DNA from 4 places in the Pseudocolwellia sp. G5-9 genome. Region 2 is predicted to be linked to each of the others. Evidence: predicted binding sites of a transcription regulator. Region 2 holds the regulator's gene; each other region holds the start of a gene.
The links. The regulator sigma-54, encoded in region 2, starts transcription at its own class of promoters, with help from an activator protein. The targets are predictions, from matches to a motif close to GTTGGCACGNNNNTNGNNT.
Positions count from the first base shown of each region.

Region 1 (2,207 bases), 1.3 Mb from region 2:
TGCCATCAGCATTTGCTGCGTTTTATGGGGTGATTTTTGTAAGCTAATAGGCGCTTGTCCAATCGCATGAAGCACAGGGAAACTATCTGGTTTAGGTGTTTCCCATTGCACATGTTTATCATAAATCGTCGAACATCCATTTAAACAAAATAGCATTGCAGTAAAAAATAACGTTATGTAAGATTTATTCATCATCATGTACCATTATTGTTGAATTTCAACAGCTCTATTGTCTTTCTCTAACATTGTACTGTCGCGAATAATTAATCCGTCTTTTATATTAACTGTTTCATTATTGTTTAAGGTTTCGCCTAGCACCCAAGCAGGTATAAACGATTGTGCACTAGCCACAACAACTCGTGATTGCATACCAATCATACGAGCATTTACCATAACCCCACCGTCTTTTTCCATCATGGTGCCTGTTACCACATAGTCAATAATCTGGCGTTCAGGTAACTCTTTCCAATCTCGAGTAAATGCGTAATCGCCATCTTTGGTTACACGAATATGTCCAGTCGTTTTAAAGTCAATAACCACCATTCCATGCATTTGAAGTTCATGAATGAAGTTTTCAGATAATTGATTTCCCAACCAATTTGTTGACTCTAAATCTTTTAAGTCAACAAACGAGGCGACAGCTATTGGCGTTTTAGGGCTCACAAAAGAGCTACTCTCTAGCATTTGGTAAGCTAAGCCTTTTACCACGTCGTTTATAGCGTGTTTAGGTAATTCGAAACTGTTAATTTCGCTTTGATCTACATGAGTAGATTTATAAAAATTTTCATCTTTAGTGCTTGTACACGACAATAACGTCGGTAACAGTAATGGAATAAGCCACTTTTTCATTGAGCATCCCTCAGTTGTTCGTTACTTCTGACTAAAACTAAAGCATAATTCAAGCCAATATATAGGTCTTGAAATGTATAGCACTTAAATAATTAGCTAAATTAAGTCAGACCGTAAATGCTTTTATGGGCATAAAACGTGCATGCTAGCTTGAACTATAGAACAACCTACTAATATATTGGGATTTCATATGAAAAAATTGTTAATACTGTTAAGTTTTGCGTTAACTAGCTTTTCGGCTTTTACACAATGGTATGAAACTCAAGGGCAAGCTCATATTGCGAATGGAAATCATCAAAGTGCTCGTACAACGGCAATGGAAAATGCTCTTAAACGTGCTTTACTCGTTGCAGGGGCCTCTGTTTCTAGTGTTCAGCAGGTGATTAACGGCGTACTTACTCAAGATCAAATTAGTGTTCGAGCTTCTGGTACGGTGAATTCATTCGAATTAATAGAAGAAACTTATAAAGGCGACTTATTGACGGTAAAAATTAGAGCTGATATTTTTCCTCAAGAAAAACAATGCTTTTCAGCTGATTATCGTAAATCAGTATTATTAACGCGAGGCAATATTTTAAATCGTGAACAAGCGAATATTGGAAAGATTTATGCTTTAGATACTGAAGTTATACGTAAGTTGTCAGATAAAATAAATAAAGAAGGTTATTATTTAGATAGTAAATTAGCCATCAAAAGTAAGTCTGGTTTTTCTCGTTATAATGAAAGCATGCAGTACGAAAAAATTAAAAATCTCGCTATGTCGTTATCAGATCATACAGACACACAGTTTATTATGTTTATCGAGTTTCCTGATCTGTCTCTTACTCAGCGTACAAACAGCGAGTTAAAGTTTTGGCAAAAAGACCATTTTGATCGTCACTTTAAAATAAACTTATATATATACAATGGCAGTAATGGTGAGTTAGTGTTGGACAAACAATATCATAATACAGCACCGTGGACTTTCGATAAAAGAGAGCCAATAGACGTAACCAGTAATACTTTTTGGTTAAGTGAATATGGAAATAGTATTGATCGCACACTTGATATGATGATTTCAGACATTGATGAAAATATGATGTGTCAACCTACTCGAGGTAAAATAGTACAAGTTGCAGGCGATACCATTTTATTTAATTTAGGTGAAAATCAAGGCGTTAAAGTGGGCGACGAGTTTTCATTGCTTCATGCAAATAATTTTATTAGTGACTCAGGTAAAACTTATTCAGGTTTTAACGTGAGCCCTTATAAAGTTAAGGTTATTAGTACCTCTAAAGAAAGTGCTAAAGCTACAACACCAGATAATAACTTGTTAGGTAATATTCAAATAAATGATATTGCGGTAAGATATTAAAACT
Region 1 covers NZ_CM147893.1:4,016,026-4,018,232, forward strand. The annotation lists gene AC0L5Q_RS17390 (LPP20 family lipoprotein) at 1-198, opposite strand, end outside; gene AC0L5Q_RS17395 (FlgO family outer membrane protein) at 205-849, opposite strand; gene AC0L5Q_RS17400 (flagella assembly protein FlgT) at 1,040-2,203, shown strand.
Region 1: the regulator sigma-54 is predicted to act here: its motif matches at 890-908, upstream of AC0L5Q_RS17395 (FlgO family outer membrane protein).

Region 2 (2,207 bases):
AAAAAATTATTATTCACTTAAAGCAACGTGGTATAGGTATATTAATTACAGACCATAATGTTCGAGAAACACTCGATGTTTGCGAGCATGCGTATATTGTAAGTCATGGTGAACTGATCGCTGAAGGGACCTCTGAAGAAATACTTTCCAATCAGCATGTAAGAGATGTATACCTTGGTGAACAATTTACGCTATAGTTATCTATAAGCAGTCAACAATATTTATATTGTTTTATCGTTTTGTATTATTAATGAATAGGATAAAAAATACGTAGATGCGCCCTTCTTTACAACTCCGTATCGGACAACATCTAACGATGACACCGCAGTTACAACAAGCCATCAAGCTGTTGCAACTCTCTACGTTGGATTTACAACAAGAAATTCAAGAGGCATTGGAGAGTAATCCTTTGCTAGAAGTTGATGAAAGTCCTTCTAATACCCAAGATGAATCAGTCAATAATTTAGAAGATGCATTTTCCGCAAATGCGACAAAAGAAATAGATTCAAAAAAAACAGACGGCACTGAAGACTCTTCCCCAACTATAGATGAAATGACAACCACAGAAGCCATGGGAAACACAGATATTCCTGAAGAGTTAAACATGGATACTACGTGGGACGAAAGCTACAGTGCTGGCGTATCAAACACAGGTAGCATTAGCTCTCCTTCTGAAGATTATACCTACCAAGGCGAAACTAAAGACTCGCTGCAAGATCACCTTTTATGGCAAATGGAATTAACACCTTTTAGTGACACAGACAAAACCATTGCAATAGCGATTATTGAAGCCATAGATGAATCTGGATATTTAACCGTTTCCTGTGAAGATATTTTAGACTGTGTTGGCATTGAAGGTGTTGAACTCGATGAAATACAAGCAGTACTAAAAAGAATTAACGTATTTGATCCTGTAGGTGTAGGGGCTCGTTCAGTCTCTGATTGTTTATTGATTCAACTGAATCAATTTGAACTAACAACGCCTTGGTTAAAAGAAGCCAAGCAAGTTGTTAAAGATTATATCGATCTACTAGGTAGTAGAGATTATCGTCAGTTAATGCGTAAAACACGCTTAAAAGAAGATCAATTACGTGAAGTCCTTCGCTTAATTCAATCATTAGATCCTCGTCCTGGTGACAGCGTAGTTAAAAGTGACGATCAATATGTTATTCCTGACGTATCCGTTGAAAAGAAAAATGGTCGTTGGGTTGTTGAGTTAAATCCAGATACCGCGCCTAAGTTGTCTGTTAACCAACAATATGCAGCAATGACACGTACCATGAAGTCAACAAACGATACACTATTAAAAGTGTCTAATTGTATTGTTCAGCGCCAGCAAGGCTTTTTTGAGCATGGCCCTGAATCTATGCGACCTATGGTTTTAAACGATATAGCCGAAGCCGTTGAAATGCATGAATCTACTATTTCACGTGTAACAACACAAAAATATATGCATACACCAAGAGGTATATTTGAACTTAAATACTTCTTCTCCAGCCATGTTAGTACCGAAAATGGTGGCGATTGCTCCTCAACAGCAATCAGAGAGCTTATCAAAAAACTTGTCGCCGCAGAAATTCCTGCCAAACCATTAAGTGATAATAAAATGGCAGAAATACTCGCCGAGCAAGGTATACAAGTGGCTCGTCGAACCGTAGCAAAATATAGAGAATCGTTGTCCATTCCACCATCAAACCAACGAAAAAGTTTAATTTAATTTTTCAAATATCACTAAAAGAGGGTTTAACTTATGCAAATCAATTTAACTGGTCATCATGTAGAAATCACAAACTCTTTACGCGAATACGTTAATACGAAATTTTCAAAATTAGAACGTCATTTTGATCAGATCAATAATGTTCATGTTGTGTTAACCATTGAAAAATCAAATCAAATAGCTGAATCTACTGTTCATTTAAAGGGAACAGAAGTACATGCTACAGCAGAAAACCATGATATGTATGCCTCAATTGACGCTTTAATCGATAAACTAGATCGTCAAATATTAAAACACAAAGGCAAAACAACCCACCATTAACCTATAAAAAACAGGCTTTAGTAGTAATTATGACTTTGCAAGATATCTTAATGCCAGATTGCACATTTTGTGCAGTATCTGGCTCTAGCAAAAAGCGCGTTCTCGATAAAATTTGTACCATAGCAGCAGATAAAATTGTTGAACATAGTGCATACGAATTACTCGAAAG
Region 2 covers NZ_CM147893.1:2,750,503-2,752,709, forward strand. The annotation lists gene lptB (LPS export ABC transporter ATP-binding protein) at 1-197, shown strand, start outside; gene rpoN (RNA polymerase factor sigma-54) at 275-1,717, shown strand; gene hpf (ribosome hibernation promoting factor) at 1,751-2,038, shown strand; gene ptsN (PTS IIA-like nitrogen regulatory protein PtsN) at 2,068-2,207, shown strand, end outside.

Region 3 (2,207 bases), 430 kb from region 2:
CACATAGCGGCCATTTTAGCACCGGCAGAAGTTGAAATCATCGCGCCAACCACGCCCATAGACACCATCCAGTTACACAACATACCGCGAATAAAAATCGTTAACCAACCACCAATACCATGTTCTTGATAGCCTAAGGTTCTCGATTCACCGATTGAAGCGACTTTAGCAGCAATAGCACCACCATCAGCCGAATAACCATAGGTTAAAATAAACGACATAAAGAAAGCGGTGGTCATCGCACCGGCAAAGTTCCCCACAAACACCAAGCCCCAATTGCGCATAACGCCGCCAAAGGTAACACCAGGTCGTTTATCCAATAAGGCTAAAGGCACTAACGTAAACACACCGGTTAATAAATCAAACTTCATTAGGTACAACATAATAAAGCCAACAGGGAATAAACAAGCGCCTAAAATAGGGCTGCCAGTTTTAGTGGCTACGGTAATAGCAAAAATAGCGGCTAAGCCAAGAATAGCGCCAGCCATAAAGGCACGAATAATAGTGTCTTTGGTAGACATGTAAACTTTCTGCTCACCAGAATCGACCATTTTGGTTACGAATTCACTGGGTTCAATATAAGCCATGATTATTTCTCACTTAATTTAGTTTTATTATTAATGGTTAGTAAGTTTTGTAAGGTAAAAACTTCCCGCTTAATAGAATTTGAACCCTATCGCCGTTCTCGTTAGGTTCTCGTTTTAAGTCCATATTAAAATCGATAGCACTCATGATGCCGTCGCCAAATTCTTCATGAATAAGTTCTTTAAACGTGGTGCCGTATACGTTAATTAATTCGTAAAAACGGTAAATAAGTGGGTCTGTAGGTACTGCAGTTGGTAATGAACCTTTATATGGAACCACTTGTAGTTGAATAATGGCGTCTTCAGGTAGGTCGAGCACTGCGCCGATTTTTTCAGCTTGATCCGCTGTTAATGTCATCTGGCCTAGCAAAGCGGCTGTTGTCCATTCTTTACTTAAACCGATTACTTCTGCTAAATCTCCCCACGAAACTTTTTTATAAAGCTTTTGAGTCACAATTAATTCGGTTACTTCGTTGCGTGTCATCGTCATGGTATTTCCTCGCTAAGTTTAAAATATGTATTGTTTGAATTTTTACCTAGATGCTTTTATTGATGCGTTGCACTTATTTAGAGCAAAACTCTTGAAATGCTATTAGCTTGGCTAATTTTTTCAAACATAAAACAAACCGTTAACCTGATATAGCGATAACTGTGCCATAGCATTTGTTTTTCTATTCATTTGATTGTTAAGGTAAAAAATTAAAAGTCATTGATTTTGAAGTCAACGATATTTCGTTGATAACGATTTTTCGTGGTTCGAGTAACGATAATTCGTTGTTTGGCCTAACAATTGTATAAATGACTAAGAAGTAATACTGAGGTATAAAGAAAATGCGAGATCATTTGTTTAGCAACGCCCCCACAGCCATGTTGTTAATAGACCCAACTAATAACCAAATTTTGCAAGCCAATAGCAAAGCCAAAAGGTTATTTGCTTTAAATAATAATAACTTAAAAAACTATAAGGTCACGCAGTTCTTTCATGAATGTTTAGAGCAGCTGATACATTTTACTCAGCAAGTACTTATTCAAAAAGATGCATGGTCGAGCGATTTAAGCATTAAAGTGAACAGCGAGATTATCCATTTAGAAATCAACGCAACGCAGATTGATGAACATATATTAATGAGTTGCCAAAAAAGTGTAGAAAGCTTTGCTCGTTATCATCAGGCCATTGTTGAATCTAATTACCAATCAGGTTTAGCGCATTGGCGTCAAAACGAAACCGCTTTTGAAGAAATAGAACGACAAAATCAGCTGTTATTAACCGCGGTAGGCGATGGTATTTATGGTGTTGACGATCAAGGCAATACAACCTTTGTAAACCTAGCGGCAGAAAAAATAACGGGATGGAAAAGAGAAGATATTATTGGTAAAAAAATGCATGAAGTGATTCACCATACTTATCCTGACGGAAGTCATTACCATGCGCACGATTGTCCTATTTACGCGGCATTTAACGACGGTGAAATACATAGCGTTGATAACGAAGTGTTTTGGTCAAAAGAAGGGAAACCTATCCCAGTAGAATACACTAGTACGCCAGTAACTGAACACGGTATATTAATTGGTGCGGTGGTAATTTTTAGAGACATTACCGAGCGTAAACGTATTCAACAAAAA
Region 3 covers NZ_CM147893.1:3,177,629-3,179,835, forward strand. The annotation lists gene AC0L5Q_RS13770 (formate/nitrite transporter family protein) at 1-587, opposite strand, end outside; gene cynS (cyanase) at 625-1,074, opposite strand; gene AC0L5Q_RS13780 (sigma-54 interaction domain-containing protein) at 1,416-2,207, shown strand, end outside.
Region 3: the regulator sigma-54 is predicted to act here: its motif matches at 1,225-1,243, upstream of cynS (cyanase).

Region 4 (2,207 bases), 440 kb from region 2:
TAACCATAAACCTAAAGACGTATTAACAACGAGTAACAGAATGATAGACAGGCTTATAGAATCAATAAATTTATAAACCACTAAACCTATGCCAATATTTAACAGTATCCATATTACCGCTCCTATAACAACAAGCGTTAAGCTAATAGCAAACGATAACAAAATAGCGCTAAGGCTAAGCTTAGCCTCAGCAACTACAAGGTTTTTAGAGGCGATTAGCCTGGCAATTTTACTTCCAAATAAAGCTTCAATACTGTCGTAGGTTTTCTTGAAAGAAGCACTTTGCTCCATGCGCTCTTCGTGATGTTCTTTAACGGTATGCTCTTGTTTTGGAATGCTCATGCTAATTTATGCCTCGCTTATCTTCTTTTTAAAAGTGACGACACCAGCATACCTACGGTAAACGCTATACCCGCGGTAGCAACAGGATTTTCGATAGCATATTGCTTAACGCCAGATTTATCCCATTTCTCTTTTAATTCACTTTGCTTTTGCGCCAGCGTTGCTGAGCTGCTTTGAGCGGTTGCACGCAAAGTGTCTTCTGCTGAGCCTACTTTCTCGGCTAAAGTGTCTACCGACTCATGTAAAGTACCTTGTAACTTATCCGCTACTGGATGCTCTTGTGCTACATTTTTTTTGATTACAGGTTTAGTTTCTTGTTTTGACTGTGCCATGTTAATTATCCTTTTCTGTTGAATGTAATTAAGATTAAATTAAGTATTTTTAAGCTCGTTCAATAACGTATTAAGACGCCATTTCAGTAAGATAATGATCCGCTAGTTTTTCCTTTTCACCATCAGACAATGCTCTACCTGCCTGCTGAAAGAACTCTTGCTCTTCTTCCTCTAAATGGTGATCTACTTTGTGAGCTAATTTTTTAAATGTTAATAACCATTGTGGCGAACTCATATCTAACGCATCTAACTCAGCAATAAACTTATCAATTTGATGATGCTCGGCAACACCGTGTCGAGACAGATCAACCGTATTGTCTAATTGCATCAATGGCGCGTAAAAATGTCTTTCTTCCGCTACGGCATGGGTTTCTAATTCAGCTTTAAGCTGTTGATAATATTCGGCTCTAACGTCTGAATCACCATGAGTGTCTAGCAACAATTTAATAAGTGCCCTTTGTTTATCGTGATCATTACGTAATGCTTCAAATATCTTCATGTGGTCTCCTACAAGTCGTTTGTTTAAAGTCATAAGCCTGTATGTACTCAGCTAATATCTCTCACGTTTAGGTAACAACAAAATGTACATATTTCAGAATAATAACGAACCACGTCAGTATTAAATGCCATACCTTGTTACCGCTCGTTACGCCTAAACGTTTAATGTTCACTTAATAAGGTTCAATATCTGTACCAACTAAAATAAAAACGTAAGCACTTGAAAACATGAGGATTATTAAAATATAGGAAAAAACAATAAATTGCAGACGTAAGATGTACACACCCTACGTGAAAGATTTACACGGAAGAGATTAACGTTAAAGAATGTAGACGGGAGGTTATGTTTTTGAGGAGGTTTAAATAACAAAAAAGCTAACGATAATTTTAGATTGGAGTTCAGTGTTATCTTGTGCTTTATTAATGACTAACAGCGTGACCATAGAGTTTATTTCCAATAGGTCGTTTAACTAAATAAATAGACCCATTATTCTTCATTTCTTTGATTTTATTCAAAGGAATGTAATCCGGTATTAACGTAAAATAGTTACTATTACTTAGATCACCATACCGAATACTAATATTGCCATTGATAGAAAAACTTTCCATAAACTATAGCTACATTGTCCTCACTAACACGAACAACTTTAGCTAATTGATATTTGTTTTTAAGATCTAATTTACCATTGAGTAACCTTAAATCTAAAAAATAAATATCATTAAATTGAGGCTCTAAAATATAAACTGCGGTTTCTTGTTGCTCTGTTTGATGCAAAGTAAATCTGTCATACCCAAAGTATGCAATCACAAGTAAACAAACCAACAAAACGAGTTTATTTAGGGATATTGATGATTTGGCTATGCGTGGTGACGATTCATCGATATGTGGCACTATCCTTAATCCTTTAAGTAGTATTGTAATGCTTTACTAAGCCTTTAAAAACTACGTAGAAAAAGTTCTTATGAATGTGTGGTTATCAACCACTTGTCAAAGTTTCCCACTTAGTGACTCTTTCCCTAATCTTACCCATAGAA
Region 4 covers NZ_CM147893.1:3,190,272-3,192,478, reverse strand. The annotation lists gene AC0L5Q_RS13840 (hypothetical protein) at 1-342, opposite strand, end outside; gene AC0L5Q_RS13835 (DUF883 domain-containing protein) at 360-674, opposite strand; gene AC0L5Q_RS13830 (hemerythrin domain-containing protein) at 745-1,173, opposite strand; gene AC0L5Q_RS13825 (hypothetical protein) at 1,750-2,064, opposite strand; gene AC0L5Q_RS13820 (hypothetical protein) at 2,150-2,207, opposite strand, start outside.
Region 4: the regulator sigma-54 is predicted to act here: its motif matches at 1,354-1,372, upstream of AC0L5Q_RS13830 (hemerythrin domain-containing protein).